One region of the Kocuria sp. CCUG 69068 genome, then DNA from elsewhere that is predicted to be linked to it. Evidence: riboswitches for the same ligand, from Rfam matches in the RefSeq annotation. Region 1 holds a riboswitch; each other region holds the start of a gene.
What was found. Region 1 has a riboswitch for S-adenosylmethionine ahead of CRM73_RS08305 (hypothetical protein). Riboswitches for the same ligand answer to the same signal wherever they lie in the genome.
Positions count from the first base shown of each region.

Region 2: linked by a shared signal. The riboswitch ahead of CRM73_RS05270 (acyl-CoA dehydrogenase family protein) and the one ahead of CRM73_RS08305 (hypothetical protein) in region 1 are both predicted to bind S-adenosylmethionine.
Region 3: linked by a shared signal. The riboswitch ahead of CRM73_RS13600 (aminotransferase class I/II-fold pyridoxal phosphate-dependent enzyme) and the one ahead of CRM73_RS08305 (hypothetical protein) in region 1 are both predicted to bind S-adenosylmethionine.
Region 4: linked by a shared signal. The riboswitch ahead of CRM73_RS06820 (cobalamin-independent methionine synthase II family protein) and the one ahead of CRM73_RS08305 (hypothetical protein) in region 1 are both predicted to bind S-adenosylmethionine.

Region 1 is NZ_PDDL01000031.1:28,191-35,409, reverse strand. Features, by position in the region: partial or broken gene CRM73_RS08320 (DUF6350 family protein) at 1-974, opposite strand, end outside; gene CRM73_RS08315 (glycosyltransferase family 1 protein) at 1,090-2,265, shown strand; gene CRM73_RS08310 (PIN domain-containing protein) at 2,269-2,652, opposite strand; gene CRM73_RS08305 (hypothetical protein) at 2,664-2,891, opposite strand; SAM riboswitch class IV at 2,905-3,030, opposite strand; gene CRM73_RS08300 (hypothetical protein) at 3,448-3,744, shown strand; gene CRM73_RS08295 (hypothetical protein) at 3,847-4,035, opposite strand; gene CRM73_RS08290 (cold-shock protein) at 4,143-4,349, opposite strand; gene CRM73_RS08285 (multidrug efflux SMR transporter) at 4,572-4,895, opposite strand; gene CRM73_RS08280 (multidrug efflux SMR transporter) at 4,895-5,242, opposite strand; gene CRM73_RS08275 (TetR/AcrR family transcriptional regulator) at 5,246-5,776, opposite strand; gene betT (choline BCCT transporter BetT) at 5,953-7,219, shown strand, end outside.
Region 2 is NZ_PDDL01000016.1:43,928-51,146, forward strand. Features, by position in the region: gene CRM73_RS05255 (NAD(P)/FAD-dependent oxidoreductase) at 365-1,579, shown strand; gene CRM73_RS05260 (LLM class flavin-dependent oxidoreductase) at 1,963-3,333, opposite strand; gene CRM73_RS05265 (MFS transporter) at 3,330-4,745, opposite strand; gene CRM73_RS05270 (acyl-CoA dehydrogenase family protein) at 4,749-6,086, opposite strand; SAM riboswitch class I at 6,200-6,294, opposite strand; gene moeB (molybdopterin-synthase adenylyltransferase MoeB) at 6,426-7,219, opposite strand, start outside.
Region 3 is NZ_PDDL01000076.1:144-7,362, forward strand. Features, by position in the region: partial or broken gene CRM73_RS13580 (biotin/lipoyl-containing protein) at 1-279, opposite strand, end outside; gene CRM73_RS13585 (transketolase C-terminal domain-containing protein) at 282-1,331, opposite strand; gene CRM73_RS13590 (thiamine pyrophosphate-dependent enzyme) at 1,328-2,503, opposite strand; gene CRM73_RS13595 (Lrp/AsnC family transcriptional regulator) at 2,745-3,197, shown strand; SAM riboswitch class IV at 3,311-3,432, shown strand; gene CRM73_RS13600 (aminotransferase class I/II-fold pyridoxal phosphate-dependent enzyme) at 3,470-4,798, shown strand; gene CRM73_RS13605 (cystathionine gamma-synthase) at 4,807-5,994, shown strand; gene CRM73_RS13610 (tellurite resistance/C4-dicarboxylate transporter family protein) at 6,048-7,175, opposite strand.
Region 4 is NZ_PDDL01000023.1:34,728-41,946, forward strand. Features, by position in the region: gene CRM73_RS06800 (CoA transferase subunit B) at 1-294, opposite strand, end outside; gene CRM73_RS06805 (CoA transferase subunit A) at 291-1,028, opposite strand; gene CRM73_RS06810 (IclR family transcriptional regulator) at 1,171-1,950, shown strand; gene CRM73_RS06815 (3-hydroxybutyrate dehydrogenase) at 1,967-2,731, opposite strand; SAM riboswitch class I at 2,924-3,027, shown strand; gene CRM73_RS06820 (cobalamin-independent methionine synthase II family protein) at 3,041-4,243, shown strand; gene CRM73_RS06825 (cobalamin-independent methionine synthase II family protein) at 4,284-5,501, shown strand; gene CRM73_RS06830 (MFS transporter) at 5,748-7,157, shown strand.

The DNA.
Region 1 (7,219 bases):
AGCACGACCACCACGAGCGCCCAGGCCGGGAGCTCGGCGGGCGGCAGCGCGGCGAGCGCCGGGAGCAGCGGCACGGGCCCGGCCTCGGTGCCCAGCGGAGAGGCGTGCGTGCCGGAGCCGAGCTCGAAGCCCGCGCCCGTGGCCCAGGCCAGGGCGTAGACCGCGAGGTTGGGCAGGTAGCCGAGCTGGAGTCCCGTCAGCGCGGTGTCCCCCGGCACGCCGGTGCCCAGCCGCTGGTAGACGCCCACCACGTCGTTCCAGTTCCAGAACAGGGCGGCGGCCAGCAGGGCGGCCCCGGCCCCGACCCCGGCCACGGCCGCGACGAAGCCGGCGCGCAGCACCGCCCACACGTAGGACCCGGCCCAGCGGGAGTACTGGCTCGTGCGCTCGACCCACGCGGCGGCGTTGACGCCGATCAGTCCCGGCAGCGACCGGGAGGCCCGGTACGCGCCCACGAAGCCGCCCAGGGCCACGGGGACGAGCGGGAAGACGGCGGCCGCGGCCGGGCTCGCCGAGACCTCCCCTCCGCTGAAGAGCAGCGCGGCGGCGGCGCCGAACGCGGAGTAGGCGGCCAGTCCGCTGAGGTACGGCTGCCAGAACTGGCCCTCCCAGCAGGCGCGGGCCAGCCGTCTCCCGGCGTGCCAGGAGAGGGCGAACGGCACCAGGGTGAGCCCGAGCGGGACGAGGTTGAGCGTCCCGGTGGTCGCGGGCAGCCCTGCGCCCGGGTCCAGGGCCACCTGGAGCGGGGTGAGGTGGGCGAGCAGCCACACGTGACCGGAGAGCACGAACCCGCCGGTCAGGCCGAGGGTGTCGAAGCCGTCGGCGAGCCACACCATGAGGACGGTCAGCAGGACCAGCAGGTAGGACACCACGGCCACGGAGCCGAGTTCCAGCACGCCCTGCAGCCACAGCGGCATGGGCACACCCCGGCGGTCCGGGCGTGCAGCGGGGGAGGACAGGCCTTGGGAGTTCATCACCGACCATCCTCCCACGCCCGGGCGGCACCCCGGCCGAGGCTTCACGGCGCCTTCACCGGCGGGCCACGCCCCGCTCGCCGTCCGGTCGCCCGGCCCCGGCAGGCTCGGGAGCATGAGAGTCGCCGTGGTCGCCGAGCAGTTCCTCCCCCACCTCAACGGAGTCACCCACTCGGTGCTGCGGGTCGTCGAGCAGCTGGTCGCCGGCGGGCACGACGTCGTGGTCGTGGCGCCCTCCTACGAACCCGCGCCGCTCGGGCGCCCGGCGGAGCAGGTCGTCGAGGACCTCGACGGGGTGCCGGTGCACCGGCTGCCCGCCGTTCCGCTCACCGGCTACCCCGCCGTGCGGGTGGCCGGCGGGACCGTGGCCCGGGTGCGGCGGCAGCTGGAGCGCTTCCGGCCTGACGTGGTCCACGTGGCCTCCCCGTTCGTGCTGGGCCGCCGGGCGATCCTGGCGGCCCAGCAGCTCGGGGTGCCGTGCGTGGCGGTCTACCAGACCGACGTGCCCGGCTACGCGGCCAAGTACGGGGCCCCGTTCCTCGAGCAGCTCCTGTGGGGGCACGTGCGCTCCATGCACAACCTCGCCACGCTCACGCTCGCGCCGTCCACCGCGGCGGTCCGGCAGCTCACCGAGCACGGCGTCCAGGACGTGCACCTGTGGCGGCGCGGGGTGGACACCACCCGCTTCTCCCCCCGGCACCGCGACGAGCGGTGGCGGGAGGAGGTCGGCGGCGGCCGGCGGATCGTCGGCTACGTGGGCCGGATCGCCCCGGAGAAGCAGGTCGAGGACCTCTCCGCGGTCGCGGACCTGCCCGGCACCCGCCTGGTGGTCGTGGGCTCGGGCCCGGAGGAGGACGCCCTGCGCCGCCGGCTCCCGCAGGCCCACTTCACCGGGCGCCGCAGCGGTGCCGACCTGGCGCGCATCATGGCGTCCTTCGACGTGTTCGTCCACCCCGGCGAGTTCGAGACGTTCTGCCAGACGATCCAGGAGGCCATGGCCTCGGGGGTGCCGGTGGTCGCGACCGGCCGGGGCGGTCCCCTCGACCTCGTGGACCGGTCCCGCACCGGCTGGCTCTATCCCCCGGGCGACCTCGGGGCGCTGCGCGGGTACGTGGCGGATCTCCTGGGCGACGAGGCGAAGCGGGCCGCGTTCGGCGTCGCGGCGCACGCGGCGGTCCAGGGCCGGACGTGGGACGTGCTGGTCGGGCAGCTGCTCGAGCACTACGAGCGCGCCGTGGCGCTCTCGGCGCAGGGGCAGGGGCGCAGCCGCCGGCACCGCCGGGCCGTCTGAGGGCTACCGGCGGGCGGGGGACGCGTCCAGCACGGGCGCCCCGGTGCCGGCGTACCGCCCCGGCTCCGCGGTCAGCACGGTCAGCCCGTGGACCAGGGCCGTGGCCGCGGTGAGCCCGGCGAGCGGATCGGCCGCCCCCGTCGCGGCCAGCGCTCCCCACGCCCGGGCCACGGCGGCGTCCGCGGGGAGGACCCGGCCCGGGAAGCGCAGCTCGAGCTGCTCCGCCCACAGCGTCTCGTCGGGCCGCTCGGCGAGCAGCTCCCCGAGCACCGTGGCGGGCAGGAACAGCCGCCGGTGTCCGTGCCGGCGCAGGACCTCGGCCAGCTCGGGGCAGCGCTCCGGGGTGCGCACCCCCAGCAGCACGGAACGGTCCAGGAGGAGGTCCACGGCGGCGGGCCTCAGGCCGCGGCGGCGAGCTCCCCGCGGGCCGGAGCCAGCAGGAAGTCCACGAACTCGGTGCGGACCTGCACCACGCGGGCGTAGTCCTCGACGCTCATGGCGGAGACGCTGATCGCCGGGACGCTCGGCGCGGGGTCGCGGCGGGTCCCGTCCCCGGTGGCCGGGACGGCGTGGGAGGGCTGGGGGAACGCGCCCGTGCGGGCGGCGGAGTTGCGGGGGTCGGACATGACCGGGATCCTTCGTGCGCTCTTGCTCGCACCGGGTACCGCTGCTGCGGCGATGCGAGCCGCTTCGTCATCCGAACCACCCGTGAACATGGGGTTGGTGCCCGGTCAAGTCGGAGCTTGCCGACCGGGTCTCTTGAAGCTCTCCCCATTGAACCACATCGGCCGAACCGTGTCCGCGTGCGGCGACCCGGCCGGATCCGGTGCCCCCTCCTGTGCACAGGCCTTCCCCGGGGTGTCACCGCCCGGACATCTCGACGACACATCGTTGCGCTGGAATGGGTCCCGTAGTACCGGGGACGGCGCAGGCGACGGCCCCGCGCATTACGTTTCAGTGACACAACTCACGACTCGCTTGTCGAGGTGTCGGTGCCGCGGGGTAGCCTGAACCTGCTTCTCGAGATGCGGCGTCCACGCCCTCGGCCGGAGATCGACGATCCCCGGCGGAACCGTGGAGGGGCTCCGACCCGCTGCGCGCCAACCCGATGTTCCCGGGTGGATCGGATGACGAAGCGGCGGGCAACGCCATCGGATGCCTGCAAGAACGTCAGGAGAAAACATGACCATGTCCGAAGAAAGAACAGCCATCACCACCGACCAGCGCGAGGAGTGGATCGACGTGACCGTCACCGCCCTCCCCGATCTCCACCTCGTCCGTCTCACGTCGACCGACGGGGACGTGCAGGAGTACCTGAGCCCCGAGGCCGACGACCTGGCCGCCGCGGCGGAGCACACGGAGGGTACGGCGCAATGGTGCGCCAAGTACCGCCAGCTCCTCGTTCCCGGAGCCCTCGCGGCGACCGGACGGCACCCGTTCTTCAAGCTCCACCCCTCGTCCCTCCCGCTGTCGGCATAGCCGGCGGACAGGAGCGCACGGAGGCCGCAGCCCGTCGGGCTGCGGCCTCCGTCGTGCGGGAGGACGGTGACGTCCGGAGCGCCGGTGGGACCCGCGGGGTGCTCACTCGAGGCCGTAGTCCCCCGCCGAGCCCCAGCCGCCGCCGGCCTCGTCGGCGGAGCCGTCGAATCCCCACTCGGAGGCCTCGACCTCGAACGGCACGGAGACGTCCAGCTCGGCGTCGGAGACCCGGTTCACCACGAAGGGGTCCTCCGGCTCCTCCGCGGCGGGGAGCGGATCGGGAACGGTCACGGCGCTTCCTCCCGGTGCTGCTCGGCGGGTACGACGACAGAACCGCCGCCGGGCGCAGCCCGACGACGGTTCTGGAGGATCAACGGGCCGGAGCCCGCGGAAGATCCTTAGGAGATGACGTTGATGTTCGCAGCCTGGGGGCCCTTGGGGCCGTCCTGGGTCTCGAACTCGACGCGGTCGTTCTCGTTCAGCGAGCGGAAGCCGTTCGAGTTGATCGCGGAGAAGTGGGCGAAGACGTCCTTGGAGCCGTCCTCGGGGGTGATGAAGCCGAAGCCCTTGTCAGCGTTGAACCACTTGACGATACCGGTAGTCATGGGAGACCTGATCCTTCATGAGATGAACGTTTCCCGACGTTCGAGAAACAAAACAGTTGTGATGCATGGAAAACGTCTTCTCAGAAAAACTGCTGCACCCGAGTGGGCCGAACTGCTTGAAAGACAAAAACGAACCTCAACAACTGCGGACTACTCTACACGAGATCCGGCGCCGCACCACCCGGGACGGGGCGCCGGACCCGGCCCGGCACCGGGGACCGCTCAGACCGGCGGGGCGCCGAGCTCGATGAGGAGCACTCCGCCGGCGATGAGGGCCACCCCGGCCGCCGTCACCCAGGTGAACGGCTCGCGGAACAGGACCCGGCCGGCCAGTGCCGTCAGCGCCACGCCGGAGGCCGACCAGATGCCGTAGGCGACGCCCAGCGCCATGCCCTCGGCCAGGACGAGGCTCAGGCAGGTGAACGCCACCAGGTAGCCGACGGCCACGGCGGCGTACCAGCGGCGGCGGCCCCGGGCGGCCATCCGCAGGGACAGGGTTCCGGCGACCTCGGTGAGGATCGAGACACTGAGGAAGAGCCAGGCCATCAGGCCGCCTCCTCGGTCTCGGGGGCGGGGCGGCGGGAGCCGAGCTCCACGCAGAGCACGCCGGCCACGACCAGCACGATCCCGGCCAGCACGGCCGGGCTCAGCCGCTCACCGTAGACCACGGCCGCCGCCAGAGCGGTGAGCATCACCCCGAGGGCGGCCCACACGCCGTAGGCGACCCCCACCGGCATGCCGCGGCGCAGCACGGCCGCCAGGAGGGTGAACGCGGCGAGGTAGCCGGCGACGACGAGCGCGTACCAGGCGGGCTCGTCCAGAGCCGCCTTCAGCGACAGTGTGGCCGCCACCTCGGCGAGCACGGCGGCGAGCAGCAGCAGCCGGCGCAGCACGGCTCAGCCCTCCAGGAGCTCGTCGGCGACCGCCCTGACCCGGGCCCGTTCCTGCGGGTCGGGGGCGAAGACGCCCGCGGCGTCGGCGAACCACACGCCGTCGGCGAGCAGCCGCACGGCCAGCAGCCGGCTCCGGCGCTCGGCGGGCAGGTCCGCGGGCAGGTGCACCCACGGCTCCACCCGCGCGACCCAGCGCTCCTTGAGCGTGGCGCGCAGCCGCTGGTCGGTGAGCATCACGAGGTCGGTCTCGTCGACCTCCCCGGACAGGCACCAGTCGAGGTAGGCGCGCAGCCGTTCCGCCGCGGGCACCTGCTCCGGGGGGCCGGGCAGGCGGCGGGCCATCTGCGCGTCCCAGCCGTCCATCACCCGGTCCACCAGGGCGAGCATCAGCGCCTCCTTGGTGGGGAAGTGGTACATCACCCCGGGCTTGGTCAGACCCGCCTGCCGCGCGGCCGACGCCAGGGAGACCGTGCCGCCGCCCCGGATCAGCTCGAGGGCGCCGTCGAGGATGCGCTCGCGGGAGGAGGTGCTCATGAGAAAGAACTTTACCAACCGGAAGGGTGGTGACACGATGTTGAGCATCCCCGGGGCGCGGGTTTCGGCCGCCGCACCGGTCCGCGGGCACGACGACGTCCCGCCCCTGCCCGGTCCGCGCTGGACCCGGCAGGTGCTCCCCGACCCGGATCACCACTTCCAGGAGGACTCGTCCCATGACTTCCGCCCTGCACCAGTCACCGCCCGAGAGCGGCACCCCACCCGCCGGGCGCTCCCGGCCGGCCGTGAACCGGACGGTCTTCGCCGGCTCGGGCATCACCATCGTCCTGTTCTCCCTGTGGGCGATCCTCGCCCCCGACCAGGCCTCCGCGGTGATCAGCGCCGTGGTCGGCTGGATCGCGACCAACATGGGCTGGTTCTACGTCCTCACCGCCACGGTGGTGACGGTCTTCGTCCTGGTCGTGGCGTTCTCCCGCGAGGGGACCATCAAGATGGGCCCCGACCACTCGAAGCCGCAGTACAACCTGTTCACCTGGACCGCGATGCTCTTCGCCGCCGGCATCGGCATCGACCTGCTGTTCTTCTCCGTGGCCGAGCCCGTCACCCAGTACTACGGCCCGCCCGCCGGGGAGGGCGGGACGGCCGAGGCCACCCGCATGGCCGTGGTGTGGACGCTGTTCCACTACGGCGTCACGGGCTGGGCGATGTACGCGCTGATGGGCATGGCCTTCGGCTACTTCGCCTACCGGTGGAACATGCCCCTGAGCATCCGTTCGGCCCTCTACCCGCTGATCGGCAAGCGGGTGCAGGGGCGCACGGGGGACGTCGTGGACATCGCGGCGCTGCTCGGCACGATCTTCGGCGTGGCCACCTCGCTGGGCATCGGCGTGGTGCAGCTCAACTACGGCCTCTACCTGCTCTTCGGGATCGAGGAGGGGACCGCGGCGCAGATCGGGCTGATCGTCGTGGCCGTGGTGATGGCCACCGCCTCGTGCGTCTCGGGCGTGGACAAGGGCATCCGCAGGCTCTCCGAGCTCAACGTGCTCATGGCCGTGGCGCTGATCGTCTGGGTGCTCGTGGCCGGCCGGACCTCGTTCCTGCTCGACGCCACGGTGCAGAACCTCGGCGACTACGTCTCCTCGCTGCCGGGGATGACCATGGAGACGTTCGCCTACACCGGTGCGGCGGAGTGGATGGCGGGGTGGACCCTCTTCTTCTGGGCCTGGTGGATCGCCTGGGCGCCGTTCGTCGGCCTGTTCCTGGCGCGGATCTCCCGGGGCCGCACCCTGCGCGAGTTCGTGATCGCGACCCTGACCGTGCCGTTCCTGTTCATCCTCATCCTGGTCTCGGTCTTCGGCAACAGCGCCCTGGCGATCGTCACGGGCGGCGACGACGCCTTCGGCCAGGCCGCCATGAACACCCCCGAGCGGGCGTTCTACTCGCTGCTCGAGCAGTACCCGGGCGCGCCGGTGCTCATCGCGC
Region 2 (7,219 bases), on a different contig from region 1:
ACGAACCCGCGGGGCACCGTCCGGAGCAGCTCAGTGACGATGTGACGGCTCGGGTGCCGCCCAACTTTGTCAGTGAGTGATGGTCCGAGAATCTATGCGCAGAATGCCACCCGACCGGACAGGGTGCGCCGCCATTCATATTCGGCAGAAGGCCGCCACTTCATCCGGACCCTTGGCGGAACAGGCACCGGCATCGCTCCGGCGATCAGCTGTCCCGACCGACAAGTTCCTCGAGTTGGACGTCCTGAGAGCCCCCTCACCCCCTGGATGCTTACCGCCCGGGCGTGGGCGCCGCGGCTCGTGGTCGAATGGTCGGACGGCCCCGATCGGTGCCGTGGAGCCATCCTCGTCCCACGGAGTCATGATGACCACTGCACCCTTGGATCACGCCACTGACGTCCTCGTGATCGGCGGCGGCAATGCCGGGATCTCCCTGGCCGCACGATTGCGCCGCAAGGGCATCACGGACATCGTGATCGCGGAGCCGAAGTCCACGCACCACTACCGGCCGATGCTCTCCTACGTGGGCGCCGGACTGAAGAGCGTGCCGCAGATGTCCCGGGCCCAGCACCGCGTGATGCCCCGCGGCGTGCGCTGGGTCCAGGACCATGTCCAGGCACTGGATCCGGCGGCACGGATGGCCACACTGTCCTCCGGCGAGCACATCGGCTACCGGCACGTCGTGATCTGCGCGGGGTCCACCCCGGACTGGGACCGTGTCCCCGGCAGTGCCGAGGCGATGGCCGGCCCGCACGCCTCGACCAACTACACCGTGGAGCTGGCCCCCAGGACCTGGGAGCTGATCCGCGGGCTGCGCCGCGGCCGGGCACTGTTCACGATCCCGGACGGCCCGGCGCCCACGCCGCAGATCGGACAGAAGATCCTCTACCTGGCCTGCGACTACTGGCAGCGCCAGGGTGTCCTGCAGGACATCGAGGTGACCCTGCTGACGCCCACCGCCACCGTGTTCGGCCAGCCGGACGTGGACCGGGTGCTGCAGCCCTGGGTCCGGCGCTACGGCATCACGGTCCTGACGAGCGCCCACGTGCAGTCGATCGACGCCGCCTCCCGCCGGCTGCGGGCCACGATCGAGGGGACGCCGCGGGACCTGCCCTACGACCTGCTGCACCACAGCCCAGTCCACCGGGCCCCGGCCTGGATCGCCGACGCGGGACTGGGCGTCGCGCCGGGCGCGGGCACCGCTTGGGCGGGCTACGCGGACGTGGATGCACAGACCCTGCGCCACCGCCGTGTGCCCACCGTGTGGGCCTGCGGGGACGCTGCCGCACTGGAGACCGCCTCGTCCGGCGGGGCACTGCGCCACCAGACGAAGATCCTCACCGAGAACCTCCTGGCCACCCGTGACGGCCGGGAGCCCACGGCCTCCTACGACGGGTACACCGTGACCCCCGTGACGGTGCAGCGGGGCCGGGCCGTGCTGGCCGAGTTCGACCGGGACAACGAACTGGCGCCCAGCATCCCCGGCGTGCCGCTGCTGGCCCCGAACCGCGCCTCCTGGTTCTTCGACCTCGAGGTCCTCCCCCGGGACTACTGGAACGTGATCCTCCGGGGCTTCTAGCTAGCGGACCATGTGTGCACACATCCGTGGCGCCTCGTTCCCCGCTCCGATGGCACGTGATGGCCCGCGTCCCCAGTCGTCGCGGCACGAGCCGGGAGAAATGAGGGTCGGCAGTCGGGAGACCCCGAGGAGCACAATTCATGCATCCGCACAGGATGGTGCACCGCGATATTACCGTCTGGTACTTTTCGGGTGGCACCGGCCCCCACGCCGGTGCAGCGACCCCCATGATCCGTTCCCCGGCGGTCGGGGGCCGCCTTCTGCGCCTCGGCGCGGCGGAGCGCTCCTGCCCTCTCCCGGGCAGGAGCGCTCCGTGCCGAGGAACCGGGACGGCGGACAGCCGTCCCGGGCCGGTCGAGCGGCGAACCCCAAGAGCCCTGCGGTCACCGGCGGTAGGAGGCCCCGCGGTGGTCGTCGGCCAGCCTCGGCCCGGCGCCGGCCAGCGCCTCGCGCAGCGTTCTGCCGGCGGGGAGGGCCCCGGGCTCCGGCAGCAGGCCGCGGCGCCGCAGCTCCGGCGAAACCATCGTGGTGAACCGCTCCAGGTCCGCCGGCCGCACGGCCGCCGAGATGTTGAAACCGTCCACGCCGGCCTCCTCGCGCCAGCGCTCGAGCTCGTCCGCCACGGTGCCGGGCGCCCCGGCGATGACGGGCCCGCGGCCGCCGATGGCCACGAACTCGGCCAGGTCCCGCACCGTCCAGGTCCGGTCCGGGGACAGCGACGTGAACGCCGCGAGCGCGGACTGGTTGGCGTCGGTGGCCACGTACTCGAGCGGCGCGTCGGGGTCCGCCCCGGCCAGATCGACGCCGGTCCAGCCGCCGAACAGGGACAGCGCTCCCTCGATGTCCACGTGCCGGCGGTATCCGTCGAGCCTGGCGTGGGCCTCGTCGTCGGTCTCGGCGACCACCACGGTGGCCATGGCGAAGGTCTTCACGGCGTCCTCGGCCCGTCCCTGCGCGGCCAGTTCGGCCCGGACGCCGTCGGTCCACCGGCGCACGAGCTGCGGGGTGTTGCCGATGAAGAAGATGGCCTCGGCGTGGTCCACGGCGAACTGCTGTCCGCGCTTCGAGGCGCCGGCCTGGAACAGGAACGGGGTGCCCTGGGGTCCGGGGTGGGTCAGCGCCTGGCCGGGCACGGAGAACCAGGTGCCCTCGTGGCCGATGGGGTGCACGAGTTCCGGGTCCACGAAGACCCCGGTGCCGGCGTCCGCCTTCACCGCCCCCGGCTCGAAGGAGCCCTCAAGGAGCTTGTACATGACCTCCATGTACTCGTCGGCGCGGTCGTAGCGCTCGTCGTGCGGGATCTGCCGGTCCATGCCCAGGTTGCGGGCGGCGGAGTCCTGGTAGGAGGTCACCACGTTCCACGCCACCCGGCCGCGGGTGAAGTGGTCGAGGGTCGCGAAGGTGCGGGCCAGCAGGTAGGGGGCTTCGTAGGTGACCGAGGCGGTCACCCCGAAGCCGAGCTGCTCGGTGGCCGCGGCCATCGCCGGCACCGCGACGAGCGGGTCGAGCACCGGGTACTGCACTCCCCCGCGGGCCGTGGCCTCTGCCCCGCCGCCGTACACGTCGTAGACGCCGGGGACGTCCGCCAGGAACAGCGCGGTGAAGCCGCCCTCCTCGAGGGTGCGGGCCAGCGACGTCCAGTACTCGAGCGTGTCGAAGCCGGCGACCCCGGCCTCCGGGTGGCGCCACAGTCCCGGTGACTGGTGCACGGGCACCATCATGTCGAAGGCGTTCAGCAGCAGGGGGCGGCTCATACGGTGGTCCTCTCGGGGGTGGGCTGGGTGGCGCTCGCGGCGGCGGGGGTCGCGAGGGCCGGGTCGGCCGCGGTCCGGCCGGCGTGCAGATCGGTGAGTTCGGTGCCGCGCCGGTCCCGGGCGGGATCCTTCGCGGCCAGGGCGGCGACGACGGAGAGCACGGCCAGCACGGAGAGGTAGCCGGCGATCAGCCACGGGGTGTCCCCGCCGGCGGCGAAGAGCAGGGCGGCGATCAGCGGCATGAGCCCGCCGCCCAGGACGGTGCCGACCTGGTAGCCGAAGCTCACGCCCGAGTACCGCACGTGCACGGGGAACTGCTCGGCGAACCAGGCCGCCTGCGGTCCGTAGACCGCGTCGTGGACGAGGTTGATGCCGAGGATGACCACGAGCGGCAGCAGGGCGAGCGGGCCGGCCTCGAGGAAGGCGAACAGCACCCAGCCGAAGACGCCGATCGCCGCGTAGGCGGTCACCGAGACGACCTTCCGGCCCACCCGGTCGGACAGCCAGGCCCAGAACGGGGTGGAGAACAGGCCGATGGCCGAGGCGATCATCACCGCGGTCACGCCCGCGGCGCTGTCCCCGCGCACGTCCCGCAGGTAGGTCAGCATGTAGACCGTCACCAGGTAGTAGACGGCGTTCTGGGCCAGGCGCAGGCCGATCGTCACCAGCACCGGGCGGCGGTGGTGGACCAGCAGCTCCCGCAGGGGGGCCTTGGCCACGTTCCCCGAGGCCCGGTGCTCCAGGAACTCCGGGGCGTCGGCCACGCCGAGGCGGATCCACAGGCCCACCGCCACGAGCAGGGCCGAGAGCAGGAAGGGGATGCGCCAGCCGTAGGCGGCGAACTGCTCCTCGCTCATGACGTTCTGCACGATGAAGAACGCGCCGGTGGCCAGCAGCATGCCGGCGGAGGAGCCGATCTGGGTGAAGGACCCGAAGAACCCGCGGTGGCGGGCCGGTGAGTGCTCCACGCTCAGCAGCGCGGAGCCGCCCCACTCGGCACCGGCGGACAGGCCCTGGAGGATGCGCAGGACCACGAGGCCGACGACGGCCCACCAGCCGATCACCTCATAGGTGGGCAGCAGGCCGATCAGGGTGGAGGCCACGCCCATGAGCAGCAGCGAGGCCACCAGCAGGGCCTTGCGGCCGATCCGGTCCCCCAGGTGCCCGGCGATGATCCCGCCCAAGGGTCGGGCGATCACCCCGACCGCGAGCGTGGCGAAGGACGCCACGATGCCGCCGAGCTCGGTGGCCATGGGGAAGAACTGGACGTTGAAGACGAGTGCGGCGGCGGTGCCGTAGAGGTAGAAGTCGTACCACTCGATGGTGGTCCCGGCGAAGGCCGAGGCCAGGACGCGCTTCTTGCCGTGGACGATGCTGCTGCGGCCCGGGGCGGCCGTGGTCGTGGTGCTCATGCGTCAGGCTCCTGGGGTTCGGTCGGCGTCGGCCGTGACATCGGTCGTGGCGCCGGTCTTCGCGTCGCCGATGGCGTTCAGGCCCTCCGGCAGGGTGCCGTTGATGAGGTAGTCGCCGAGGGCTCGGGCGCGGAAGGCGATCGGGTTGTGGGTGGCCACGGTCTGGGCGTTGCGCCAGTGCCGGTCCAGGCCCTTGGCCGTGGACGTGGCGGAGGCGCCCACGGTGAGGAACAGGTCCTGGGCCGCGCCGAGCGCCAGCTCCGGCACGGTGACCTGGGCGTGCTCCACGGCGATCTCGGACTCGTGCAGCGCCGCCGGGAGGGCCCCGGTGAAGTCCGGCCGGTCGGCGCCGGCCGCTGCGGCGGCGGCGATCCCGGCGTCCAGGGTGCGGGCGGCGTGCAGGACGGTGGCCTCGGCGGCGAAGGCCTTGGCGGAGATCCGCCCGGTGGCCTCCTGGATCAGCGGGTCGTCGCGGAACGGCAGGCCGAGCCCGGTGTTGAAGGTCCGCCGGCGTCCGGCGATGGTCTCCACCGCGTCCCTCCGGGCCGCCCGCGCGATGCCGGCCAGCACGGCCAGCAGCACGAGCTGGAAGAAGGCGGCCTCGTGGACGGCCTCCGCGCTGCCGGCGGTGCGGTCCAGCACGGCGTCCTCCGGGACACGCACCCGGTCGAAGACCGCGGTGCCGGTGCCGGTGAGCTTCTGCCCGAAGCCGTCCCAGTCGTCCTCGAGCGTCACACCCTCGGCGTCCGTGGCGACGACGGCGAAGCGGCGCCCGTCGCGGCCGTCCAGGGCGGCCGAGACGCGGGTGTAGTCGCAGAAGACGGAGCCGGTGGCGTAGAACTTCCGGCCGGTGAGCTCCCAGCCCTCGGGGGTCCGGCTGAGCACGGTGTTCAGGGTGCCCAGCGCGTTGCCGCCCTTCTCCGTGGAGGCGTTGCCCACGGTGGCCCCGGCCAGCACCCGCGGGTACCAGACCTCCTGGAGCTCCCGGGGCAGGAAGCGCAGGGACTCCACGAAGCCGTGGTGGGAGCGGTAGAGGTGGGCGATATTGGAGTCGGCCTCGGCCAGGTCGACCAGCAGCCGGGTGAAGTCTTCGAGGCTGACCCCGGGGCCGCCGTGGGCCGCCGGGACGCGCAGGGCACCGAACCCGGCCCGGTCCAGCCGGCCGACCTCCGCGTAGGGCAGCGCGCGCCGGAGGTCCCGGTCCAGGGCGCCGGCGGCGATCTCCGCGAACAGCGGCCGGAAGTGCTCCCGCAGCCCGGCGTAGTCCCCGGGCAGGCCGGCGGCGAGGTCCGTGCCGGCGCGGGGATGGGCGGTGGTCTCCTCGACCGTGCTCGGGGTCATGCGGGGGTCCTCTCGGTCGCACCGAGGATTGCCGGTCGGCCGGTCGCGCCGGGGGCGGGCCCGGTGGCGGCAGCGCCGGAGGCTGACGTCACGGACCGACTGCAGATCCGGGATCTCCATCGGTTCTGGCATTAGCACCCTGACCCCGGTGGAGGGCGGGTTGCTGCGGCGTCGTCGAGCCAGATCTCTCAGCCGCTCTGAATGGGGCGCTTGCCATGGCATCAGACCGCCCGGTCCGGGACCAACCGGATGACGGGCGCACGTCATGGAATGTCACGACGGCGTCACAGAAGGTCACGTCCTCCGCGGTGGTGTAGCGGTGTGCCGCAGGAGACCGGATCAGTAGACCGGCTGGTCCGGGTCCACCTGTGCCGCCCAGGCGAGCACCCCGCCCTCGAGGTGGCGGACCCGCTCCTCCCGCCCGGCGTAGAAGGAGCGCAGCGCGGCGAGCGCGGTCGCGGAGCGGGCCCCGGCCTTGCAGTGCAGCACGAGGTCCGTGCCACGGGCCTCCGGGGGCAGGGCGTCCGCGCCGCGGTCGAGGATCTCCTGCAGCGGGACGGGCACGGCGCCGTCGATGGCCACGAGCTCCCGCTCCCAGTCCTCGCGCACGTCCACCAGGGCGAAGGACGCCTCCCCGCGCTCCCGGCGCTCGAGCAGCCGGGCCAGCTCGGCCGCCCCGACGGTCTCGGAGGCGTCCGCGCCGGGCAGCGCGCAGACCGCGGCGGGCCGGGCCACCGCGGTGACCGGGGCGGCGTCGGGATCCGGGGTGAGCCGCATCTCGCGCCAGGTCATCGCCAGCGCGTCGTGCAGCAGCACCCGCCCGAGCAGGGGCTCCCCGGTGCCGGTGACGAGCTTGACGGCCTCGGTGACCATGACCGCGCCGACGGTGGCGGGGAGCATGCCGAAGACCCCGCCCTCGGCGCAGCTGGGCACCTCGCCGTCCGGCGGGGCCTCGGGGTAGAGGTCCCGGTAGGTGGGCCCGTGCCCGGCCCAGAAGACGCTGACCTGCCCCTCGAAGCGCAGGATGGAGCCCCACACGCAAGGCGTGCCGGTCAGGGCGGCGGCGTCGCTGACCACGTAGCGGGTCGCGAAGTTGTCGGCGCCGTCCAGGACCAGGTCGTACCCGCCGAGGA
Region 3 (7,219 bases), on a different contig from region 1:
CGGGCCGCCGCCCTGCGGGGCGGGCGTCCCGGCCCGGTCCGCGGTGTCGACGGAGATCAGCGGCGCGCCGACGTCGAGGGTCTGCCCCGAGGTGCCGTGCAGCTGGTGCACGGTCCCGGCGAAGGGGCAGGGCACCTCCACGGCGGACTTGGCGGTCTCCACCTCGGCGATCGGCTGGTCCACGGCGACGGTGTCGCCCACCTGGACGAGCCAGCTCACGAGCTCGGCCTCGGTCAGTCCCTCGCCGAGATCCGGCAGGGTGAACGTCTTCACGGTCATGGTCAGTCCTCCCACTGCAGGTCGTCCACGGCGTCGAGGATGCGGTCGACGCTGGGCAGGTAGTGCTCCTCGAGCTTGGGCGCCGGGTACGGGATGTCGAACCCGGTCACGCGGCGCACGGGCGCGGCCAGGGAGTGGAAGCAGCGCTCCTGGACGCGGGCCACGATCTCGGCGGCCACGGACGCGAAGCCCGGCGCCTCGGCCACGACCACCACGCGCCCGGTCTTCCGCACCGACGCGGCGACCGTCTCGTCGTCGAACGGGACGATGCTGCGCAGGTCCACGACCTCGAGCGAGCGACCCTCGGCGGCGGCGGCCGCGGCGGCCGCCACGGCGGTCGGCACGGACGGCCCGTAGGCCAGCAGCGTGGCGTCCTCGCCGGCGCGGGCGACGACGGCGCGGCCCTCCCGGCGCTCGGGCGCCCCGTTCTCGTAGCGGTCCCTCAGTTCGGCCAGGTCCACGGGGGCCTTGGACCAGTAGAGCTTCTTGGGCTCGAAGAACACGACGGGGTCGTCCGAGTCGATCGCCTCGCGCAGCATGAGGTAGGCGTCCTCGACCGTGGCGGGGGTGAACACCTTCAGGCCCGGGGTGTGGGCGTAGTAGGCCTCGGAGGAGTCGCAGTGGTGCTCCACGCCGCCGATGCCGCCGGCGTAGGGGATGCGGATGACGATCGGCAGGCGCACGGTGCCGCGGGTGCGGTTGTGCATCTTCGCGATGTGCGAGGCGACCTGCTCGAAGGCCGGGTAGGCGAAGGCGTCGAACTGCATCTCGATGACGGGGCGCATCCGGTTCATCGCCATGCCCACGGCCATGCCGGCGATCCCGGACTCGGCCAGCGGGGTGTCGAAGCACCGGGTGCGGCCGAAGCGCTTCGTCAGCCCGTCGGTGATGCGGAAGACGCCGCCGAGGGTGCCGACGTCCTCGCCGAAGACGACGACGGCGGGGTCGGCGGCCAGCGCGTCGGCCAGGGCGGTGTTGAGCGCCTGGGCGAAGGTGGCGGGCTTGACCGCCGGGGCCTCGCCGGCCGGGGCGGGGGCGTGCAGGGTGCTCACTGTCCGGTCTCCTCTCGGGCGAGCTCGGCGGCCAGGAACTGCTCCTGCTCGGCGAGCTGCGGGGTCTGCTCGGTGTAGACGTGGCGGAACAGCTCGAGCGGGTCGATCTCCACGTCGGCGTTCATGCCGTCGCGCAGGGCCGTGGCGACGTCCTCGGCGGCGGCGGCGATGCGCTGCTCCGCCGCGTCGTCGAGCACGCCCTCGGCGCCGAGGTAGGCGCGCATCCGGGTCACCGGGTCCTTGGCGATCCACTCCTGCACCTCGGCGTCGTCCCGGTAGCGGGTGGCGTCGTCGGCGTTGGTGTGCGCCTGCATGCGGTAGGTGTGCGCCTCCACGAGGAGGGGCTCGGACTCGGAGCGGGCCAGGTCCACGGCGCGCCGCAGGGTGGCGAGCAGCGCCACGAGGTCGTTGCCGTCCACGCGCTCGCCGGCCATGCCGTAGCCGACCGCCTTGTGGGCGAGGCTCGGGGCCGCGGACTGCTGGGACAGGGGCACGGAGATCGCGTAGCCGTTGTTCTGCACGAAGAACACGACCGGCAGCTTGAACACGGCCGCGAAGTTCAGGGCCTCGTGGAAGTCGCCCTCGCTGGTGGCGCCGTCCCCGCACATCGCCAGGACCACGGTGTCCTCGCCGCGCAGCTTGGCGGCGTGGGCCACGCCCACCGCGTGCAGCAGCTGGGTGGTGAGCGGGGTCGACTGGATGCCCACGTGGTGCTCGTGCGGGTCGTAGCCGCTGTGCCACTCGCCGCGGAAGATCGCCATGACCTGCATCGGGTCCACGCCCTTGGTCATGACCGCCACGGTGTCCCGGTAGGTGGGGAACAGCCAGTCGCCCTCCTCGAGGCACAGGGCGGCCGCCACCTGGCAGGCCTCCTGGCCGTGGCTGGACGGGTAGACGGCCATCCGGCCCTGGCGGACCAGCGCGGAGTTCTGGTCGTTGACCCGCCGCCCGACCACCAGCTTCTCGTAGGCGCCCAGCAGGACGTCCGGGGCCGGCAGCGGGTACTCGTGGCCGGGGCCGGTGCCCTGCTCCTCGGGGGCGAGCAGCCGCCCGCTCGGGTCGACCATGCGGATCTCGCCGCGGGCCGGGAGCATGTACTGCTCCGGTGTGATGCCGAAGCTCTGGGAGGCCCGGAGGATCGGGTCCTCGGGGGTCTCGACGGTCTGGCTCATGGTGTCCCCTCGGTCGGTCCCCGGTGCGGCCGCGGTCCGGGGAGGGCAGGAAGGTGGTGCGGCTCTGTCTCCCCAGTATGGGAACCGGGCATGGTTCGTATCCACAGAGCGGGGAAAATGCAGAAGTCTGAGACGGACAGTGCACCGCGCGTGGACGAAATGTTCTAGTGTGGCGTGGAGCACACGCATTCGTCCGTCACGTTCCGGGCCCCGCGCCCTACCCGCCCCGAAGGAGCCCGCCGTGCCCTCGACCCCCGTGCCGCTGGACGAGACCGACCGGAAGATCCTCGCGGAGCTGTCCCGGGACGCGAGGCAGTCCGTGACGGCGATCGCCGCGGCCGTGCACGTCTCCCGCGCCCACGCCTACGCCCGGATCAACCGGCTCCGGGACGAGGGGGTGATCCTGCGCTTCAGCACCGTGATCGACCCGGTCCGGGCGGGCCTGCAGGCCTCCGCGTACGTGACGCTCAAGCTCCAGCAGAACACCTGGCGGGAGCTGTGCGCCCAGCTCCAGGCGATCCCCGCCGTGCACCACATCGCCCTGGTGGGCGGGAACTTCGACGTCATGCTCCTCGTGCGGGCCGTGGACACCGTGCACCTGCGGCAGGTGATCTTCGAGCACGTCCAGCAGCTGCCCGGCGTGGTGGACACCCAGACGTTCCTGATCTTCGAGGACATCGACACCCGGGCCTGACGTGCCGGCCCCGCGCCGGGCCCGGCGCGCACGGCCGGCGTCACGAACCGTCACGGTCGTCATCTTCCGACGCGGAGGGACACCCACTACCTCTGCGCATAGTGTTGTTCCAGCTTCACGAGACGTGATCGCCAAGCTCCGACTTGGTCACGCACCAACCCCATGCTCATTGGGTGGTTCGGATGAGGAAGCGGCCTGCATCTTCCGCGGCGTGCCCACCGGGCCCGCGCGGATGACCGGTGCGGGTAAGAGCAAGGCACAGGAGCAGCGCCATGTCCATCCCCGTGACCGACCACGACCTCGCGACCCGGCAGATCCACGCCGGCACCCACGACCAGGTCGTCCAGCGCACCCTGACGGTGCCGATCTACCAGACCGCGGCCTTCGAGTTCCCGGACTACGAGGCGGCCCGGCAGATGTTCGCCCAGACTCGGGCAGGCTTCACCTACACGCGCACCGGCAACCCCACGGTGGCCGTGCTCGAGCAGCGGATCAGCGACCTCGAGGGCGGCGCGGGTGCCGTGGCGACCGGCTCGGGCCAGTCCGCCGTGGCCGTGGCGCTGCTGGCCCTGCTCGGCCAGGGCGCCGGGAAGCACCTCGTGGCCTCCGAGAAGCTCTACGGGGGCACGGTGGACCTGCTCACCGACTCCTTCGCGGACTACGGCATCGAGGTCTCCTTCGTGGACCCCACCGCCCCGGGGGCGTGGGCCGCGGCCGTGCGCCCCGACACCCGCGCGTTCCTGCTCGAGTCCATCGGCAACCCGCTGGCCACCCTCCCGGACCTGCCCGGGATCGCCGACGTCGCCCGGACCGCCGGCGTGCCCGTCGTCGTCGACAACACCCTCGCGTCCCCGGCCCTGTACCGGCCGCTGGAGAAGGGCGCGGACATCGTGGTGCACTCGGCCACCAAGTTCCTGGGCGGGCACGGCAACGCGCTCGCCGGGGCGGTCGTGGACGGCGGGACCTTCGACTGGTCCGCCCGGCCGGACAAGTGGCCGCAGTTCACCCAGGCCCGCGCCCGCTGGGGCGGACTCAGCCTCGTCGACAAGTGCGCCGCCGCCAGCCCCTACCTGCACCTGGTCCGGGCGAAGTACGTGCACGACCTCGGCACCACGCTCTCCCCGTTCAACGCCAGCCAGATCCTGCAGGGCACCGAGACCCTCGACCTGCGCTTGGCCCGCCACACGGCCTCGGCGCTGGCGGTGGCCGAGTTCCTGGCCGGGCACCCCGCCGTCGCCCGCGTCCACCACCCCGGCGTGCCCGGGGACCCCGGCGCCGGGATCGCGGCCCGGGACTTCCCGCGCGGGACCGGCTCCGTGTTCTCCTTCGACCTCGCCGCCCCGGACGGCGCCGTGGGCCCGTTCATCGACGCGCTCCGGCTGTTCAAGCTGGTCGCCAACATCGGGGACACCCGCAGCCTCGTGGCCCACCCGGCGGCCATGACCCACTGCCGCCTGACCCCCGAGCAGCGCCGGGCCGGCGGGATCGCCGAGACCACGATCCGGCTCTCGATCGGCCTCGAGTCCCCCCAGGACCTCGTGGCCGACCTCGGCCAGGCCCTCGACACCGTCGTCACCGCCGTCCAGACCACCCGGAAGTGAGCCCCGCCATGACGTCCCCCACCGAGACCCGCACCCGCCACCGGGGCTTCACGACCACCGCCGTCCACGCCGGCCAGGAGCCCGACCCGCTGACCGGGGCGGTCATCCCGCCGATCTACCAGACCTCCACGTTCGCCCAGGACGGGATCAACGTGCTGCGCGCCGGGCACGAGTACAGCCGCGGCTCCAACCCCACCCGCAGCGGCTTCGAGGAGCAGCTCGCGGCCCTGGAGCGCGGCGAGCGGGGGTTCGCGTTCGCCTCGGGGATCGCGGCAGAGGACGCCCTGCTGCGCGCCGTGCTGCGCCCGGGCGACCACATCGTGCTCGGCGCCGACGGCTACGGCGGCACCAACCGGCTGATCACCCGGGTCCTCGCCCCGTGGGACATCGGGCACACGCCCGTGGAGATCACGGACCTCGACGCCGTCCGGGCGGCCGTGCGCCCCGGCGCCACGAAGGTGCTGTGGCTCGAGACGCCGTCCAACCCGCTGCTCGGCATCGCCGACGTCGCGGCGTGGGCGCAGCTGGCCCGGGACGCCGGGGCGCTGCTCGTCGTCGACAACACCTTCGCGTCCCCGTACCTGCAGACCCCCCTCGAGCTCGGCGCGCACGCCGTGGTGCACTCCACCACGAAGTACATCGGGGGGCACTCCGACGTGCTCGGCGGCGCCGTGGTCGTGGGCACGGCCCAGTGGCGCGGGGCCCCGCTCGCCGAGGCGGTCGGCTTCCAGCAGTTCGCCGCCGGCGCCGTGGCGGGCCCCCAGGACAGCTACCTGGCCGCCCGCGGGCTCAAGACCCTGAGCCTGCGGATGGAGCGCCACCAGGACAACGCGCAGCGGATCGCCGAGTGGCTCCTGGAGCGCCCCGAGGTCGCGCAGGTGCTCTACCCCGGGCTGCCCGGGCACCCCGGCCACGCGCTCGCCGCCGCGCAGATGCGCGGGTTCGGCGGCATGGTCTCCTTCCGGCTGACCGGCGGGGAGGCCGCGGCCCGGGCGGTGGCGGAGGGCACCCGGCTGTACTCGCTGTCGGTGAGCCTGGGCGGGGTGGAGTCCCTGATCTGCTACCCCTCGGAGATGACGCACGCCTCCGTGAAGGGCACCGCGCTGGCCGTGCCCGTGGACCTGGTGCGGCTCTCGGTGGGCATCGAGGACGTCGAGGACCAGTTGGAGGACCTCGAGCGCGCGCTCGCCGCCTGACCGGTCCTTTCCGCCCGGTCGGCTGCGCCGCCGGCGCCGCCGGTTCCGCCGGGTCAGCGGGCGGCGCCCGGTCCGCCCCCTGGGTCCGGCCTGACAGCCGCGTCCGGCTCCGGCCAGGCCGGAGCCGGATCCTCCCGGCCGAGGAGCAGCCGGCGGACCAGGTGCACGAGCATGGCAGTGAACACCATCGCCCAGGCGCTCAGGGCCACCCACAGCCAGACGGCCCCGACCAGACCCACGATCGGCAGGTCGTCCGCGCGGCCCAGATAGATGCTGGCCACGGCGTACATCCCCAGCGGGAAGACCACACTCCACAGCGAGGACTCGTAGCGCAGCGGCACCCGGTGCACGCGGTGGCGCCACCACCCGGCCGCCACCAGGGCCGGGATCAACCAGGTGGCGAAGGCCCAGAAGACCAGGCCCAGACCCGCCACGAGCCCGCGGACCACAGCGACCATCGGGGTGTCGGACATCTCCACGATCCGGGAGGCCGCCAGCACGGTGATGGCGCACGCGCCCATCGCCACCCAGTACGGCGGGGTCAGGTCGACCGGCCGCAGCGGATAGAGCATCATGCGCAGCGTCACGAGCACGCCCGCCGCGGCGTAGAGGAACAGCCCCACGGACCAGCAGGCGACCGCGACGACGGACAGCACGTGCCGCCAGGCGTCGCTGCCCACCACCGGGTCCAGGGCCGCGGCGGCCACGGCCACGGACTGGCTGGCCACCACCCAGATGAACCAGGTCCCGTTGGCGGTGCTGACCACGGGGCGGGTGCGCCGGGAGAGCACCGCGCTCCACGGGACCACGTAGCCGAGGCCCAGCCACACCGCCCCCGCGAGTCCTAGGAGCGCGGCCGTGGCCCCGTGCCAGCCCGTCGTCGAGAGCCGGGACGCCAGCACGTTCGTGCCGGCCACGAAGGTGAAGAAGCCGAACGCGCGGCGAGGGTCGAGGAACTCCACGACGAACTCTCGACGGAAGACGGCGAACCGCCAGACGGTGAGCAGGCACAGCGCCGCCCAGCTGCCCGCGCACACCGCGAGCAGGGCCGTGGACAGCGCGGCGAAGCCCTGCATCTGCAGGCCCACCGAGAGGATGCCGCTGGCCATGACGAGGGCGAAGTAACCGGGCGCCAGGCCGCGGACGCCGCCGAGGACACGTTGTCGGAGCGATTCGGCCACCTGCCCAGGCTACCGGGACCCCGCCGCGGCCCCGCCCCGTGCGG
Region 4 (7,219 bases), on a different contig from region 1:
CTTGACGTGGCCGCCGCGGATCATCCCGAAGGACGTGGCGGAGTCGAAGATGGAGGCCCCGGGCAGCAGTGTGATGGTCTGCTTGCCGGCGTTGATGAGGTCCGGGTCCTCGTCGCCCTCGTAGGGGAACGGGCCCATGCCGAGCACGCCGTTCTCGGACTGCAGCACCACGTCGACGCCCTCGGGCAGGTTGTTGGCCACGAGGGTGGGGATGCCGATGCCGAGGTTGACGTAGTCGCCGTCGGAGAGCTCGACGGCGGCGATCGCCGCCATCTCGTCGCGGGTCCAGCTCATGCCTGGTCTCCGTTCTGCTGGGCGGCCCGCCCGGCGGGGCGGGGGCGGACGGTGCGCTGCTCGATGTCCTTGGGCGCGCCGCTGTACTGCGCGACGTGCTGGACGTAGACGCCCGGGGTCACGATGTGGTCGGGGTGGATCTCGCCGACCGCCACGACGTGCTCGACCTCGGCGAAGGTGACCTTCCCGGCGGTCGCGACGATCGGGTTGAAGTTGCGCGCGGTGTAGCGGTAGACGAGGTTGCCGTCGGCGTCCCCGGTGTGGGCGTGGACCAGGGCGATGTCGGCGACGATGCCGCGCTCCTGCACGTAGGTCTCGCCGTCGAACTCGGCGTGCGGCTTGCCCTCGGCCACGAGGGTGCCGACCCCGGTCTTCGTGTAGAAGGCGGGGATGCCCGCGCCGCCGGCCCGGAGCCGCTCGGCGAGGGTGCCCTGGGGGTTGAACTCGACCTCGAGCTCGCCGTCCAGGTACTGCTGGGCGAACAGCTTGTTCTCGCCCACGTAGGAGGCGAGGACCTTCTTCACCTGGCGGTTCTCGAGCAGGACCCCGAGGCCCTTGCCGTCCACGCCCATGTTGTTGGAGACCACCGTGAGGTCCGTGACCCCGGAGTCCCGCACCGCGTCGATGAGATCCCGGGGGATCCCGCTCAGCCCGAACCCGCCCACGGCGAGCGTCATGCCGTCCCGCAGGCTCTCCGCCAGCAGCTCGGCGGCGTTGTCTCTGACCTTGGACACCCTTGTCCCTTCCTCTCGTCGGACTGTGACCCAGCACTCAATCTAGGGAGCCTCCACATGCCGGTCAACAGATCCGGCGGCACGACGGCGCTTCTCATCAGCATCCGGCCATTCGTCCCCCGACTGTCCATATAGTGGAGTCATGGGACAGGAGCGGACGACGGGCCAGGGGACCCAGGTGGTCCACCGGGTGGGGCAGCTGCTGCGGGCCGTGGCGGGGCGGGAACGGGGCAGCACGGTGGCGGAGCTCGCCGCCGAGACCGGGCTGACTCGCCCCACCGTGCACCGGCTGCTCACGGGACTGGCCGAGGAGGGCTTCGTGGACCGCGACGCCGGGACCGGGGCCTGGCAGCTGGGCCCCGAGCTGTACGTGCTGGGCGCGGTGGCGGCCCACCGCTATCCGATCCGGGAGCTGGCCGGGCCCTCGCTGCGCCGGCTCGCGGAGGCCACCGGCGAGAGTGCGTTCCTCTCGGTCCGCCGCGGGCTGGAGACCGTCTGCCTGGCGCGCGTGGAGGGCGCCTTCCCCATCCGCTCCCACGTCCTCTACGAGGGGCTGCGGCTGCCGCTCGGCGTGGCCTCGGCGGGGCTGGCGGTCCTGGCCCACCTCCCGGACGCGGAGGTGGACCGGGTCCTCGCGGCCACGGCCGGGGCCCGCGCCGAGTGGGGCCCGCTGCACACGCCCGAGCGGATCCGGGAGCTGCTCGCGGACGTCCGGCGGGAGGGCTTCGCCGTGAACCCGGGGCTGATCGTCGAGGGCAGCTGGGGCATGGCCGCCGCGGTCTTCGACGCGACGGGCGCGCCGGTCTACGCGCTGAGCCTCACGGGCATCGAGCCCCGGTTCAGCGGCGAGCGCCGGCAGCTGCTGGGCCGGGCCCTGCTCACGGAGGCCCACCGGCTCTCCCGGGAGCTGGGTCACCGCTGAGCGGCCCGGGGCGGGCTCAGCGCGCCGTCCAGCCGCCGTCCATCGTGTAGGAGGCCCCGGTGACCATGGACGCGTGCGGTCCGGCCAGCCACGCGACCAGGCTGCCGACGTCCTCCGGGTCCACGAGCTTCTTGATCGGCGTCTCGCCGAGCATGATCCGCTCCACCACCTCGGACTCGGGGATCCCGTGCACCCTCGCCTGGTCGGCGATCTGCTTCTCGACGAGCGGGGTGCGCACGTAGCCGGGGTTGATGCAGTTGCTCGTCACCCCGTGGGCCGCGCCCTCCACCGCGACGGTCTTGGACAGCCCCTCCAGGCCGTGCTTCGCCGAGACGTAGGCGCTCTTGTAGGGGGACGCCCGCAGCCCGTGCACGGAGGAGACGTTGATGACGCGCCCCCAGCCCCGCTCGTACATGTGCGGCAGCGCGGCGCGCACCAGCAGGAACGGGGACTCCAGCATCAGCACCAGGATCCGGTGGAAGTCCGCGGGGTCGAACTCCTGGAGGGGGGCGACCTTCTGGATGCCGGCGTTGTTGACCAGCACGTCGACCTCGAGGCTCAGCTCGGCGAGCGCCGCGGTGTCGAGCAGGTCGACGGCCCACGCGCGGCCGCCGAGCTCGTCCGCGACGCGCTGCGCCCCGGCCTCGTCGACGTCGGCCACGACCACGTGCGCGCCGGAGCCGGCGAGGGCCCGGGCGGCGGCCAGGCCGATGCCGCTCGCGCCACCGGTGACGAGCGCCGTGCGGCCCTCGAGGTCCTGCTGCTGGGGCATCTGGGACATGGGGGTCCTTCCTCTGGTCCGTCGTGCCCGCGGGGTGAGGGGCACGGATCACCGCCACGGTATGTGATCCAGGCCATGTTCGCGAAGGACAGCTCCTCCCGGGAGTGCGCGCCGGGTCGCGTCACACGGCGTCATGTCCGTCATCCGGGCGCCGAATGGCGCAGCGCGCACGGGTGCGCTTGGATGACAGGGTCACCATCCAGAGCGGCCGAGAGATCTGGCTCGACGACGCCGCAGCAACCCGGGCGACGGCATCCCCGTCCCGCCTCCGGTGCTACCGCCAGGACCGATGGAAAGGACGCACGACCCATGCTGCGAAGCGCCGACCGCATCCGCACGACCCACGCCGGGTCCCTCCCGCGCACCCCGGCGCTGCTCGAGGCCAACCGGGCGAAGGGGGCCGTCCCGGAGGCGGAGTACGACCGGCTCCTGCAGGACTCGGTGGTCGACGTGGTCCGCCGACAGCGCGAGCTCGGGATCGACGTGGTCAACGACGGCGAGTACGGCCACGTCATGGCCGCGAAGGTCGACTACGGCGCGTGGTGGCACTACGTCTTCGCCCGGATCTCGGGCCTCACCCCCGGCGACGTGGACCTGTGGGAGCAGGAGCCGCAGCGCTCCTCGCCCGGCAGGGTGGTCCTGACGAGCTTCGGGGACCGCCGGGACCGCCGGCTCTTCCACGAGGCGTACACGGACCCCTCCTCGGGCATCACCACGGGCAAGCAGGCGCCGTTCCCGAAGATCACCGGGAAGCTGGAGTACACGGGCCACGCGGCGCTGGAGGCGGACATCCGCAACCTCAAGGCCGGGCTGCAGGCCACGGGCGCGAGCGAGGGCTACCTCGCCGCGCTGTCCCCGGGCTCGTGCGCGCGGCTGGAGAACACCCACTACGCGGACGAGGACGAGGTGCTGACCGCCTGCGCCGAGGTGATGCGCGAGGAGTACCGGGCGATCACCGACGCCGGGCTGATCGTGCAGATCGACGACCCGTCCATCGCGGAGAACTGGGACCAGGTCAATCCCGAGCCCGGCGTGGAGGACTACCTCGCGTTCACCCGCAAGCGGGTCGAGGCCCTCAACTACGCCCTCGAGGGCATCCCGGAGGAGCAGGTCCGCTTCCACCTGTGCTGGGGCTCCTGGCACGGCCCGCACACCACGGACCTCGGGTTCGAGCACCTGGTGGAGCTCATGCTCTCCATCAGGGCCGGCGGCTACAGCTTCGAGGCCGCCAACGCCCGGCACGAGCACGAGTGGAAGGTCTGGCAGGACCACGAGCTGCCCGAGGGCAAGATCATCATCCCGGGGATCGTCTCCCACGCCACCAACGTGGTGGAGCACCCGGAGCTGGTGGCCGACCGGATCGAGCGCTTCGCCCGCCAGGTGGGCCGCGAGAACGTGATCGCCTCGACCGACTGCGGCCTGGGCGGGCGGATCCACCCGCAGATCGCCGCGGCGAAGCTCGAGACCCTCGCCCGCGGGGCCGAGCTCGCCTCCCGCCGGCTCTGGTCCTGACCGGCCCCCGACCTTCCCGCAGACCCTCAGGAGGACACGCATGACCATGCAGAACACCGACCACGTGCAGACCACCCACGTGGGCTCCCTGCCGCGGACCCCGCGGCTGCTCGAGGCCAACCAGCGGCACGCCGAGGGCGCCATCACGTTCGAGCAGCTCACCGACGAGCTCGCCGTGGGCGTCGAGGACGTGGTGCGCCGGCAGCGCGAGATCGGCGTGGACGTGGTCAACGACGGCGAGTACGGGCACACGATGTCCAGCGCGGTCGACTACGGCGCGTGGTGGAACTACTCCTTCTCCCGCCTCGGCGGGCTCACCCCGACCGACGAGGACCGGTGGGCGTCCACGGAGAAGAGGCGCTCCTCGCCCGGCCACATCGTGCTCACGAGCTTCCCGGACCGCCGGGACCGCGAGCGCTTCCGGGAGGCGTACGAGGACCCGGCGTCGGGCATCCTCACCGGGCGCTCCTCGACCACGCAGCCCAAGATCACCGGGCCGCTGACCTACACGGGACAGGAGGCCGTGGCCTCGGACGTCCGCAACCTCCGGGCGGCCATGGCGGCCACCGGGGCGCAGACCGGGTTCGTGGCCGCCCTCTCCCCCGGCTCCGCCGCGCGCGTGACGAACGAGTACTACAGGACCGACGAGGAGCTCGTCTACGCGTGCGCCGACGCGATGCGCGAGGAGTACCTGGCGATCACGGACGCCGGGCTGACCGTGCAGATCGACGACCCGTCCATCGCGGAGTCCTGGGACCAGATCAACCCCGAGCCCACGGTCGAGGACTACCTGGCGTTCACGCGGCTGCGCGTCGAGGCGCTCAACCACGCGCTGCGGGGGATCCCCGAGGAGCAGGTCCGCTTCCACCTGTGCTGGGGCTCCTGGCACGGCCCGCACACCACGGACCTCGAGCTGAAGCACCTCGTGGACCTGATGCTGACCATCAACGCCGGCGGCTACACCTTCGAGGGCGCCTCCGCCCGGCACGCCCACGAGTGGAAGGTCTGGAAGGACCACGCGCTGCCCGAGGGTCGCGTGATCATCCCGGGCGTGGTCTCCCACTCGACGAACGTGGTGGAGCACCCGGAGCTGGTGGCCGACCGGATCGAGCAGTTCGCCTCGGTCGTGGGCCGCGAGAACGTCGTCGCGTCGACAGACTGCGGTCTGGGCGGGCGCCTGCACCCGCAGATCGCCTGGGCCAAGCTCGAGTCCCTCGTCGAGGGAGCGCGCCTGGCCACGGAGCGGCTCTACCGCTGAGCCGCATCCCGGCGTCCCCGACGCCCCTGCCGCGCCGCCGGGCCCGGTCCTCCTGCGAGGGCCGGGCCCGGCGGTTTCCATCCCCGGTGGTCTGTGTCACATTAGTGATACATGGTTTGATTATTCCGCACGGAGGGTGACAGGCGTCACTTCCGCCCGTAGTATCGCAATGCAATACCGAACGTTCGGTCATGATGCGTTCGGTTCCGCCGCGGACGTCGCCGTCCCCGATTCCCTGGAGATCCCATGGCGCACCCATCCTCCGCCCCGGCCGGGCGGCACGAGATGTCGCGCGAGGAGCGCAAGGTCCTCGCCGGCACCCTCGTGGGCACCACCATCGAGTGGTACGACTTCTTCATCTACGCCCAGGCCGCGGCCTTCGTCCTGGCGCCGCTGTACTTCGCGCCGCTGTCCGAGGAGAACGCCGGCCTCGCCCAGGTGGTCGCGTGGGCCTCCCTGGGCATCAGCTTCCTCTTCCGCCCGCTGGGCGCGGTGGTCGCCGGCCACCTCGGCGACAAGTACGGCCGCAAGATCGTCCTGGTCCTCACCCTGGTGGGCATGGGTGCCGCGACGATGCTGATCGGCATGCTCCCCACCTACGCGACGATCGGCATCTGGGCCCCGATCTTCCTGGTGCTCCTGCGCATCATGCAGGGCTTCTCGGCCGGCGGCGAGTGGGGCGGCGCGGCCCTGATGTCCGTGGAGCACGCCCCGCGGAACAAGCGCGGGCTCTTCGGCGCCTACCCGCAGATCGGCGTGCCGCTGGGCATGCTGCTCGCCACGTCCTTCATGTTCGCCCTCACCTCGATGATGTCCCCCGAGGACTTCCAGGCCTGGGGCTGGCGCATCCCGTTCCTGTCCTCCGTGGTGCTGATCGTGGTCGGCTACCTGATCCGCAAGACCGTCGACGAGTCCCCGGTCTTCAAGGAGATGCAGCTGCGCAAGAAGGAGTCCTCCGCTCCCCTGGGCCAGCTGTTCAAGCACCACAAGAAGCCGGTCACCCTCGCGGCCCTGATCTTCGCCGCCAACAACGCCGCCGGCTACCTGGTGATCGCGTTCTTCGCCTCCTACGGCTCCAACGTGCTGGGCATGCCGCGCTCGCAGACCCTCATCGCCTCCCTGATCGGCGGCGTGGGCTGGCTCGTCTTCACGATGTTCGGCGGCTGGATCTCGGACCGGATCGGGCGCGTGCGCACCTTCCAGATCGGCTACGCCATCATCATCCTGTGGGCCGTGCCGATGTGGTTCCTGCTGGACACCGCGTCCCTGCCGCTGTTCGCCCTGGCGATCGTGATCCTCACCGTGGGACTCGGCCCGTCCTACGGCCCGCAGTCGGCGCTCTACGCCGAGATGTTCCCGGCCCGCGTGCGCTACTCGGGCGTCTCGATCGGCTACGCGTTCGGCTCCATCATCGGCGGCGCGTTCGCCCCGATGATCGCGCAGCTGCTGCTCAACGAGACCGGGATGTCCTGGACGATCGGCGTCTACATCGCCGGCATCGCGATCGTCTCCTTCATCGCCGTCTCGATGGTGCCGAAGGACATCCAGGAGATCGACCTGCACGTCGAGGAGGTGCACGAGGACTACGTCGCCGAGCACCCCGAGGCCGCCGAGATCCTCGCGGCCGCCCAGGCCGCCGAGAAGCAGCGCGACTGAGCGCCGCCCCGGCCGAGGACCGAGCCGCCCGCCGGCACCCACGGGTGCCGGCGGGCGGCTCC